2 regions of the Alteromonas sp. CNT1-28 genome follow, and region 1 is predicted to be linked to the other one. Evidence: predicted binding sites of a transcription regulator. Region 1 holds the regulator's gene; the other holds the start of a gene.

Region 1 (5,751 bases):
GCTCTCGAATTAACTCAGCCAGTTGGTGAATGGTAAGCTTATCTGTGTCTAAATATAAATCTGCGCGTTCAGCAATAGGAGCAAGTAGGGCAGACTCGGCTTTAATGGCTTCTGAAAGCGATTTATTAAGCTTGGCGAGAGGGTGAAGACGACGTGTTTCGCTAAAACGCTTAACCAGTACATCATCGCTCGCGTCAATGTAAACAATGGTCATCGACCACGAAGAAGGCAGGTAGTCTAGAATTTCTACCAAATCGTCAGGATTTTTAGGTAAGTTTCTCACATCGATACTTACCGCAACCTGATCGTACTCGTCAACAACTGTATGGGTTAAGGTGGGAAGTAAGTTTACCGGGATATTATCAACACAGTAATAACCTAAATCTTCCAATGCGCGAAGTGCGACAGACTTACCAGACCCCGAACGACCACTGATTATTATCAGCTTCACCTACTTTCTCCCTAATACTCTGGTTTTATCACATACGCCTTGTTGAATTAGGCGCCCACTAAACGGTTAATAGGCGCTTAATGTTTAACTTAATGCAGATAGAATATCGTCGCTTGTCGTTGCGCGACGTATTGCTTTAATCGTTTCTTTGTCGCTTAGTTTACCAGCCACGGTGGCCAGCGTTTGAAGGTGTCCTTCGGTCTGTTCCTCGGGAACGAGTAGCGCAAAAAAGATGTCTACGGGTTTCTCGTCAAGGGCGTCGAAGTCAATTGCTGGCGTGCTGGTTACAACAATGGCAATCACTTTCTCGAGGCCCGGCAGGCGCCCGTGGGGCAGGGCGATACCATTGCCAATGCCTGTACTACCCATACGCTCTCGAGCCATCAAACTGTTGAGTACCGTTGCCTGATCAATGTTCTCGTTTTGCTTGGCAGCGATATCAGCGATGATCTCAAGAATTCGCTTTTTACTATTACACTGAACCGCACACTCGGTGCGGTCCAGACTTACGATGGCTTGTATATCCATGCTTAATTAACTACTAATGTTTTTTCAGTTTTTCCTTATGCTTGATTACCTGCCGGTCGAGTTTATCAACCATGCTGTCAATCGCCGCATACATGTCGGTATTTTCTGAGGATGCGAATACTTCAGCGCCACTTAAATGAACGGTCGCTTCGGCTTTTTGATTTAATTTTTCAACGTTCAGGATGACATGCACATTAGAAATGTGATCAAAGTGACGTTCAAGTTTGCTGAACTTCGTATCGACATAATTACGCAAAGAGTCGGTGATTTCGACATGATGACCAGTAAGGTTGATTTGCATATTTCGTCTTCCTTATATTATTAAGCCCGATTAAATAAGGCTTTTGCGTTGGTTCGACGGCGGGATCGACAACGATTCCCGGTACTTTGCTATTGTTCGCCGGGCAACTTTAATGCCTTGTTCGGCCAACAATGAAGCAATCTTGCTATCACTTAGCGGCTTGCTAGGCTTTTCAGCGGCCACTAATTTCTTGATCAATGCACGAATCGCTGTAGATGAACATTCACCACCAGACTCTGTTGCAACGTGGCTTGAGAAGAAATACTTCAATTCGAAGATTCCACGTGGCGTATGCATGTACTTTTGCGTTGTCACTCGCGAAATAGTGGATTCGTGCATATCTACCATTTCTGCGACATCATTTAGCACCATTGGTTTCATCATTTCCGGGCCGTGCTCAAAAAAGCCCATTTGCTGCTGCACAATGCAGTTTGCAACCTTCATTAAGGTTTCGTTACGAGATTCAAGGCTCTTTATGAACCACTTAGCCTCTTGCATGTGTGAGCGGATGAATTGTGAATCGCTACTATTCTTGGCACGGCGACTCATTGCAGCGTATTGTTGATTTACGCTTAATTTAGGCAGACTGTCGGGGTTCAGCTCAACCACCCAACGGCCATTTTTCTTGGTTACTGAGACATCAGGAATAACGTACTCAGGCTCTTTAGTAACTAAAGCACTACCTGGGCGAGGATTCAAGGTTTGCAGTAAACGCATTGCCTCGCGTAGCTGATCTTCTTTCAATCGGCTTTTACGCATAAGCGTACGATAGTCTTTGCTGCTCAGTAAGTCAGAGTACTCTTCAATTAGTTGCTTTGCTTCAGCAAGCCACGGTGTGTCTTCTGAAAATTGGCGCAATTGCACCATCAAACATTCTTGTGGAGAGCGTGAGCCAGAACCAATAGGGTCGAACATCTGAATGCGCTTTAGCACACATTCTATTTCGTCCATTTCAATCGGCTCTTCCATATCATCATCGTTAACCGCTTCTAAAATATCATCAAGGGTAACGGTTAAATAACCTGACTCGTCAATAGAGTCGATGATTGCTGTAGCGATTGCGCGATCGGTATCCGAGAAATGGGTAAGGCGCATTTGCCAAAGAAGGTGCTCTTGAATATCTTCAGTAGTCTCACCTTGGAAGATTTGCTCGTCGTCATTGGATGGACCCGGAGCAGGCGAAGATGAAGCAGAATAGTATTCGTCCCATGTGCTGTCGATTGGCAGCTCATCGGGAAGATCGTTTTTCTCAAGTGCATCGCCGGCTTCTAGTGTGTCACTAGATGCAGAAGCAGTGGCCTCAGAGCCGCTGTCATCGTTGTCGATATTGTTCTTTTCTAGTTGCGGCTCGTCGTTACCTTCTTCAACTTCTAATAGCGGATTAGAATCGAGCGCTTCTTGGATCTCTTGTTGAAGATCAAGTGTAGAAAGCTGCAGCAGTTTAATGGCCTGCTGAAGCTGTGGTGTCATGGTAAGTTGTTGGCTAAATTTTAGCTGTAAAGATGGTTTCATCTACGTCTTATTTAAATGCTCTAAATTGAATATACCAGAGCGAAACTGAAAAATGACAATTCGGTTACATTAACTATAGCCTGAATTGTTCGCCTAGGTATACATCCCTTACTTTTTGATTACTTAAAACCTGTTCCGCCGTTCCTTGCGCAATAAGCTCGCCATGACTCACAATGTACGCCTTTTCACAAACATCCAATGTCTCTCGTACGTTATGGTCTGTGATAAGGATTCCAATACCCCTATCGCGAAGATGTTGTATTATCTTCTTTATATCATTAACTGATATTGGATCAACACCAGCAAATGGTTCGTCTAACAAAATAAATTGCGGTTTTGCTGCCAGAGCGCGGGCAATCTCAACGCGTCGGCGTTCGCCCCCTGACAAACTCATCCCCGTACTATTACGTATATGGTTAATATTAAATTCATCAAGTAGCGCATCAGCTTCTTCTTCTTGCTGTTGTGAATTTAAATCTTTACGGGTTTGCAAAATGGCCATGATATTTTCATGCACTGTGAGCTTTCTGAAAATAGAGGCTTCCTGCGGTAGGTAGCCAATTCCGCGGCGTGCGCGCTCGTGCATGGGCTGATGAGTTAGCTCATTGTCGTCGATTTCAATCTTGCCTTTATCCAGATTCACTAAACCAACAATCATGTAGAATGTGGTGGTCTTACCAGCGCCATTTGGGCCAAGAAGACCAACAATTTGACCCGTTGAGACAGACAGACTTACATCTCGAACAACCTGTCTTGACTTGTAAGCCTTAGCAAGATTTTTAGCGCTCAAAGTTGCCATTGCTATTCATTGCCCTCGTTGTCTTTTTTGTCTTTCTTAGACGAAGTTTTGCGAATGGTCTCAGGTGTGAATACTGTGGTCACTCGACCCTCACCATCCTTACCTGCGCCGCCAGTCGCTAGCAATTGCTCGGTAATCATATCGAACGTGATGTTGTCACCCTGTACTTTACTGGTGTCTTGTTTCAACTCTGCGTTTCCGGCAAGAGAAATCGTTCGGTTCACCACTTCATAGCGTATTTCATTAGCTTTTGCCGAAACTGGCGTGCCGTCTTCCAATTGCTGGGAATAGCTTGCAGGCTTTCCTCTAGCAATAAATATTTCACGACCACCACCGTCAGTGGCAATTACTTCCACTTCGTCAGCTTCAATAACCAAAGAGCCTTGAGTTATGAGTACGTCGTCTTTGTACAACGCGGTTTTATTTTTACCGTCGATAAACTGGGTGTTCGAGCCTATTTTTATGGGCTGCGAAAAATCATCTTCACTGGCGTGTACCGCACCGCTAGCGATGGCAAGCAATAAACTAGTTGCTAGGGGAATAAGTGGTTTGTACATGATCTAAAAGCTCGTATTCTTGTGTGCGTAAATTCGCGTTAAACCCATTACTTAAAATGACATATTGGGTGCCCAGTATTTCAACGGGTTGGTCAGATGTCATTTGCTTGGTTTCTAAATTAATTTGAATGTACTCGGTCGATATACTTCTGACAAAGTCATCGCCAGTTTGGTTCTCAATATTAACTTGGTTTTCCAGCTGGATTAGCTCGTTATTGTATAGTGTACCTTCATCAGCGGTTACCACCCATGGTGATGACGCGTTTTCTGTATAAAGGGTGTATTTAGGTTGCTGAAACAATACAAAGCCAAGCTGGTCGTAATGCTCCATCGACTCTGCAAATACTTTGTGATTTAACTCACCGTCTTGATTGTACAGCGTAGTGGTTAGATTTTTTGCTTTGTAGGCGGGCTTTAGCGCATCGTTTTCACGATTTCCCTGCGTTTCAGGCTGCTCTTCCATCCACGTAGGGATGTACATCAGCATCGCCAGAATAAATAGCGCTGATATACTTAATCCTAAGCGATTAAAGCCAAACAGGCTCATACACTAGCTCCAAAAATCTCATTTGCTACCCCTTTGGCCTGCAAAATGGTATCCGATATTTCTCGGACCGCGCCAAACCCACCGGGAAGGGTCGTAATCCAGTTTGCTTGTTTTGCTACGTAAGGATGGGCATCGGCAACCGCAATTTTAACTGAAACGTGCTTGTACATACCCGTATCTGGCATGTCATCACCTACCGCAGCCACTTCGTCAGTGTTTAACTCAAGGTGTTTCATCAGGTCGCTAAGCGCGTCTGCTTTATTCTCTTCGCCTTGAATTATATGTGCAACATTCAGTGCCTTCATTCTATTTTCAACAATGGCAGAGCGACGTCCAGTAATTACCGCGACATTCACTCCATTGCTCACTAGCGCTTTTACACCATATCCATCACGGGTATGGAATGCTTTAAGTTCTTCACCGTCGTTACCTAAGTAAATTCGACCATCTGAGAACACACCATCAACGTCGCATACCAGCAACTTTATCTTGGCTAGTTTTGCGAAAAGCGAGTCATTTATTTCCGTGTACAAGGTGGTTGTCATTTAAAGCACTCCTGCTTTTAATAGCATATGCATGTTAAAGGCCCCAACAGGTTTGCGCTTATCGTCAGTAACCATTAACGCACTAATTTTATGGGTTTCCATCAAATTCAGGGCTTCTACAGCCAGCTGACCTGCGGTGGTAGTCTTGCCGCCTTTAGTCATTACTTCTTCTACTGTCGCACTGTGTACGTCTACGCGGGCATCGAGAATTCGTCGTAGGTCGCCATCCGTAAAGACGCCTGTCAGCGTACCGTCTGCCGCTATCACGCCTGTCATACCCAGTCCCTTTTTAGATATTTCCAGCAGTGCGTCAGCAACAGAAGCACTGGCATGGACAAGGGGGATATCACTGCCGCTTTGCATGATATCGCTAACTTTAAGCAGAAGTTTTCTGCCTAAACTACCGCCTGGGTGCGAAAGCGCAAAGTCATCTGAGGTGAAACCTTTTTGGTCGAGCAGTGCTACCGCAAGCGCATCACCCATAACCAGTGTGGCAGTTGTGCTTGACGTA
Region 2 (5,751 bases), on a different contig from region 1:
GTGGTTTGGCTTCTCAGTAGGATTGCTTGATAGCATGATCAACCTATTGACCGTCGCGTGCGCGCTCAAAATCATGCTGGTTGAGAAAAAACGAGATTTTCACTTAATTGTATGTACCTGTTTGTTCTTGATCGGCTGCGGATTTATCTCGTCTCTAAGCGTATTTGCGTGGATTGGCTATACAGGAATACTGGCCCTGCTGCTATTCGCGACTGCCATTTATCACGGTGCAGGAATACCCAAATCAAAAAGCATTAAATTCGTGACCGTGCTTATTGTCCAAGCTTTCCCTATCGCGCTGCTACTGTTTTTACTGCTTCCCCAACTCCCTCCGCTTTGGCAGATGCCCACGTCAAAGTCGACTGAAACCGGGCTTTCTGACACGGTGACGCCTGGTGATATTGCGTCACTTGCAAGTTCATCTGAATTGGCTTTCAGCGCCACATTTGAAAACGCAGAAGCAGTCCCTGTTGCACCGTCCAGGTATTGGCGCGCTATGACCTTAGAACATTTTGACGGGAAAACCTGGTCTATTAGCGACAAGCGCAAACAGGCAGAGCAGCAGCTAGCTTACATGGGCAAGCCAACACCCTTGTCAGCTCTGGCCGAGGAAAATACGCCTCAAGTGATAAGTTATGAATTGATCGTGGAAGCCACACAGCAAACGTGGCTGTTTGCGCTAGCGCCTTCGACACCCAACAACCGCGAGAACAGTATTTTCGTAAGAAGTCTTTTTGATTTTACGTTAAGGGCGAATAGCCCAATATCCAGTAAAAAAGCGTTTTATCTGCGCTACTATCCAACTGCTCAAATCACTAGCGGAATAGGAAATTTTGAATCGCAACTAAACCTTCAGGTTTCCATGAATGGCAACCCTCAAGCCAGAGCATGGGGACAGACACTTGCCAAACAATACTCAAGCGCACAGCAAATAGTTAGCGCAATAATGCGTGAATTTAATCAAGGGGGCTTCCGCTACACCCTATCGCCGAACGCCATGCCTACCGACCCCATCGACCGTTTTTTATTTGAAGAACGCTCAGGTTTTTGTGCCCATTACGCAGGCGCCATGGTGTATGTGCTTCGTGCCGCAGGGGTACCGGCAAGAATGGTGACAGGCTACCAAGGCGGAAGCGCACTTAATGACAATGTGCTGCAAATAAGGCAGTACGATGCACATGCGTGGGTGGAAGCTTTTATTGATGGTGTGTGGATTCGACACGACCCAACGAGTATGGTGGCACCGTCACGCTTAACCTTCGGGCTTGAACGTGCGCTGGAAGAGCTTGGGGAGTCTCGTAAAGCCAGTATTTTGGGCGACCTTAGCAACGCTGCCATTTTTGCAACGTTACAAAGCTGGTTTCAACAGCTCGATTACTCATGGAGTAAATGGGTACTGGGCTTTGACAATACTGCGCAAACCAACATGCTTGAAGAATTACTAGGCTCGCTAACGCCGCAAAAAATGCGAGTTGTATTTCTTTCCGCCATTGGCCTAATTGGGCTTATTTTAGCACTTTATTTTTTACCCAAAACGCATCGCAACAAACTGTCGCCTTCACACAGAGTTTTACTAAACGCAATAAAATGCGTTGAAGCTAAAACAGGAAAAGAAAGAGGGAATAAAACCTTGTCCGCCTTTATGAGTGAAGTTAACCCTTTGATAAACGAAGATGCTACCAAGGCACTAACACTTCTGTGTGAACTATTTGAGCGTGAAAAGTACGCACACCGAACACAAGAGGCAAAAGTTTATCCAACCATGAAGCGTCAGCTAAAAATGTTAAAACAGGCATTAAAGTAGGAAATGGTTAAACCGGTTGCACCTTAAACACTCACACTCCCCCCTTTTTAGTGCAGACTAATTAATAGTGCCTTGGCGCAAGCGAACATCAATACAGCCACGAATTTACACAAGCCATTGTTTTAAATAGCAATAAATAACACATTTAGGTACATTTTGGTTATTGGCACTTTTTTAGCTTTGTACAAATGGATAACAAAAGTACGAAGGCGCTTATACAAGTATTAGTTGCCAACGGGCTTTAGAGTACAAAGGCGTACACATAACCGACGGTTTATTTGTTAGCTACCACAATGCATGAGTTTCGGACAAAGGCGTCCCCAGTTCTTTCTTACGAGAGCGCTGCGGACGCCTTTTTTTGATCTTCTGGAACGCATTGAAACAGTAAACGCCAACACACAGATGACAACTTATTAATAACGACAACGTGAGGTGAAACCATGGCTTATCTTCTCCCCGCTGAGTTTGCAACCAAGATGGTAGATGCAGGCGAAGCCAAAATTTATATGTCTACACGAGATACTCTAATTCGCGCTTATATGGCAGGTGCAATATTGGCCCTTGCCGCTGTTTTTGCCGTTACCATTGCCGTTCAAACCGGCGTGTTTCTTCTTGGCGCAGTGTTATTCCCAGTGGGCTTTTGTATGCTCTACCTTATGGGGTTTGACCTATTAACCGGCGTGTTTGTACTTACCCCACTCGCTTGGCTTGCACAGCGACCTGGCGTCACGCCAAAACAAATTCTACGAAATTGGGGATTAGTATTTTTAGGTAACTTTGGCGGCGCATTAACCGTGGCCTTTATGATGTCGTTTATTTTTACCATGGGATATAACGTGGATGGCGGTGCCATCGCGACTAAGGTAGCCAGCATTGGCGAAGCTCGTACATTGGGCTACGCAGAACACGGCGTTGCAGGCTGGTTCACCATTTTTATTCGCGGCATGTTGTGTAACTGGATGGTGTCGCTAGGCGTAGTGGGTGCAATGATTTCAACTCACGTTAGCGGAAAAGTACTAGCCATGTGGATGCCAATCATGCTGTTCTTCTTTATGGGTTTTGAGCACTCAGTAGTAAACATGTTCCTTTTCCCATTTGGCCTTATTATGGGCGGCGACTTCTCGGTTATGGACTACTTCATTTGGAACGAGATCCCAACTGCACTTGGAAATCTTGTTGGTGGCCTCGCCTTTACTGGACTAACCCTGTACACCACCCACGTTAAGACGCTACCCAAACGTACTATCCCTGTTGATAAAGCCGCTGCATCGCAAACACTGCCTATTTAATTAAGGCGCTTATCTTAAAGCCATCATGCCTTGTCCCTACAAGACACGTCATGATGGCGTTATCCGTTTCCTTGGAAATAACTAATTGGGCTCATAAATTAAATATGCAGGTAAGAAGCAATTAAACATGAATGAGCGAGCCGCGTTAAACACCCCAATTAACCCACCAGCTAACACGCTCAGTGTAAGTGCATTTTCTACAGCCGGCGTTAAAGCGATAAACCAAGATGCATACGCTTTTCATGTTTCTGATAACCCAAATCAAAGCAGCGTTTTTGTTATCGCCGACGGTGTAAGTAGCAGTACGGTTAGCCAAGTTGCTAGCGACTTTGCTACCAGTCAGTTTATTAAACTGTTTAATATGGCGCCGGAACAATGGTCGGTTAAGACGCGCGCTGAAACCATTATTAAAGAGATAAACGCGCTGCTTTACACTCGTACGCAAAGAAGTCCCTTTTGCTATACACCAGAAAAAGGTTATGTGTGCACGTTAACAGTGGCGGTGGTAACAGGCAATCACATGGATGTATTTCATGTGGGGGATTGTCAAATTCAGGCTATTTCTAAGAACGCACAGTCGCCTGTCTTACTCACAAAACCTCATCGTAAAGTATCGGAAAGTGAGCCTTCGCAGAGTTATCTTACTAAAGCATTAGGCATTCAAGCACATATAGATATCGACCACACAACACTCACCCTCAACTCATCGAGCACGTTTTCGATAAGTAGCGACGGCGTTTATGAGTTTGTTTCGCTACCCACCATTCTTATGAAAATCAGTGAAGCCGATACGCTTTCTGAAAACCAAGCTGCGTTGGTAGTACATGAGGCATTTACTAGAGGAAGCGATGACAACCTCACCTTACTTCTCGTAAAGGTTCTTGTAGCTAGCCATGATGGCCTAGACGATCACAGACACCCACTGTATACAGGCGTTTCAACTTCACCTCATTCATCTGTACTTAACAGGCCGTTGGGCAACCAACTGATAACCAATTCTGAGGTTTCTGATGCTGCGATTCATTACTCAAATCAGCAGTCTGATGAACATGTATGCGAAGAGCCTGCTGCCGCAAACTTTAAGACGGGTGATGATGTTGATGGACTGAAGCTAGAACGACAGCTTTATACGTCGGCCCGAAGCCATGTTTTTATTGCCACCAATTCGTCTTGTGAAGCTACGCACACAAACAGCCCTGTGGTTGTAAAAACACCGGCTACCGACTTTACCCTATCACCAGAAATGGTAAATGGGTTCCTAATAGAGAGCTGGTTTTCGAGACGGATTAATTCGGCACACGTTATTAAAAGCCCAACGTTTACTGATTTGGGTTTACCGTACCCTCCCTCTGCTTTTTACAGCGTAAGTGAATATGTACAAGGTCAAACGCTAGCTCAATGGGCTGTTGATAATCCTACGCCGCCATTAGAGCAAGTTAGAAATATAATCGAGCAGGTTGGTAAAGGTTTACAGGCAATGCACCGTCAGGGCATTGTTCATAGGGATATACGCCCTGACAATATTATTATTAGCGAACAAGGGCACTGTACAATTATAGATTTGGGTTCATCAGCCTTAGCCGATGCCCCAAGCCTCTATAGTGACACACCTATTCCTGGCGCTGCACTTTTTTCCGCACCTGAATACTTTTTAGGAAATGTTGGCACAGAGCGCTCTGATCTGTTCTCCTTAGCCGTACTCACCTACTATCTCTTGTGCGGGCGTTACCCCTATGGCACAAAGCTCGCTCACTGTCGCACGTTGGCCGAGCAGAAAAAGTTAAAATACCAAACCGCATTGGCTCCTAATCGGCCAATACCTAATTGGGTTGATAGCGCTCTTAAACGTGCTTTGCATGTGAACCCTGACAAGCGATTTTCTTCACTATCTGAGTTTCTTTTTTCGCTTCGCTACCCAAATCCATCACAACATACGGCGTACGAGCCGTTAGTAAAACGACACCCTCTTTTTGTGTACAAGGTGCTAATACTGGCACTTATTTTTAGCAATCTAGTTACGCTCATTTTGTTTAACTAACCCTTTAAGGAAATGTAAATGATTACATCGAGAACCCAAGTTACCGACATGATCCAGTCAGCCAAAATTTTAAAAGGCATAAAGTGGAGCCAGATTGCCGAAGTTGTTGGTCAATCAAAAGAATGGAGTACAGCAGCTTGCTTAGGACAAATGGCCATGACAAAACAGCAAGCTGAAGCCGTGGGTGAGTTACTTGAGCTTACCGACGAAGCGATTGCCTGGCTTCAAATCGTGCCTTACAAAGGCTCGTTACCCACAGAAGTCCCTACCGACCCACTTATTTACCGCTGGTATGAATTAGTGAGTGTGTATGGCACTACATTAAAGGAATTAATTCATGAAGAGTTTGGCGACGGCATCATGAGTGCCATTGATTTTTCTATGGATTTACAGCGCGAAAACGATCCTAAAGGTGACCGTGTCAGCGTAGTTATGTCAGGTAAGTTTCTGCCATATAAGATGTACTAAACGTATTTCAGGATGGGACACTCGACATAAAAAAAGCCGGTCATGCGACCGGCTTTTTAGTATTTCTTGAAGCGTAAGCTAACCCAAGGTCAGCTTACGTTCGCAAAGGCTAATTACTTAGCAGCTTTACGTGCTTTTGCTTCTTCAATTAC

Evidence for each region. Region 1 encodes sigma-54, which starts transcription at its own class of promoters, with help from an activator protein. Its sites were predicted from a motif close to GTTGGCACGNNNNTNGNNT; they were not measured.
Region 2: a site for sigma-54 is predicted at 1,967-1,985, ahead of MHN02_RS11510 (formate/nitrite transporter family protein). Genes of this name have one in related genera too.

The regions. Positions count from the first base shown of each region.
Region 1 covers NZ_JAKREZ010000006.1:252,589-258,339, forward strand. Annotated here, with positions in the region: gene rapZ (RNase adapter RapZ) at 1-451, opposite strand, end outside; gene ptsN (PTS IIA-like nitrogen regulatory protein PtsN) at 536-979, opposite strand; gene hpf (ribosome hibernation promoting factor) at 993-1,280, opposite strand; gene MHN02_RS05865 (RNA polymerase factor sigma-54) at 1,311-2,792, opposite strand; gene lptB (LPS export ABC transporter ATP-binding protein) at 2,866-3,591, opposite strand; gene lptA (lipopolysaccharide transport periplasmic protein LptA) at 3,594-4,148, opposite strand; gene lptC (LPS export ABC transporter periplasmic protein LptC) at 4,117-4,695, opposite strand; gene kdsC (3-deoxy-manno-octulosonate-8-phosphatase KdsC) at 4,692-5,240, opposite strand; gene MHN02_RS05890 (KpsF/GutQ family sugar-phosphate isomerase) at 5,241-5,751, opposite strand, start outside.
Region 2 covers NZ_JAKREZ010000016.1:86,378-92,128, forward strand. Annotated here, with positions in the region: gene MHN02_RS11505 (DUF3488 and transglutaminase-like domain-containing protein) at 1-1,804, shown strand, start outside; gene MHN02_RS11510 (formate/nitrite transporter family protein) at 2,245-3,093, shown strand; gene MHN02_RS11515 (protein phosphatase 2C domain-containing protein) at 3,221-5,131, shown strand; gene cynS (cyanase) at 5,150-5,599, shown strand; gene fusA (elongation factor G) at 5,713-5,751, opposite strand, start outside.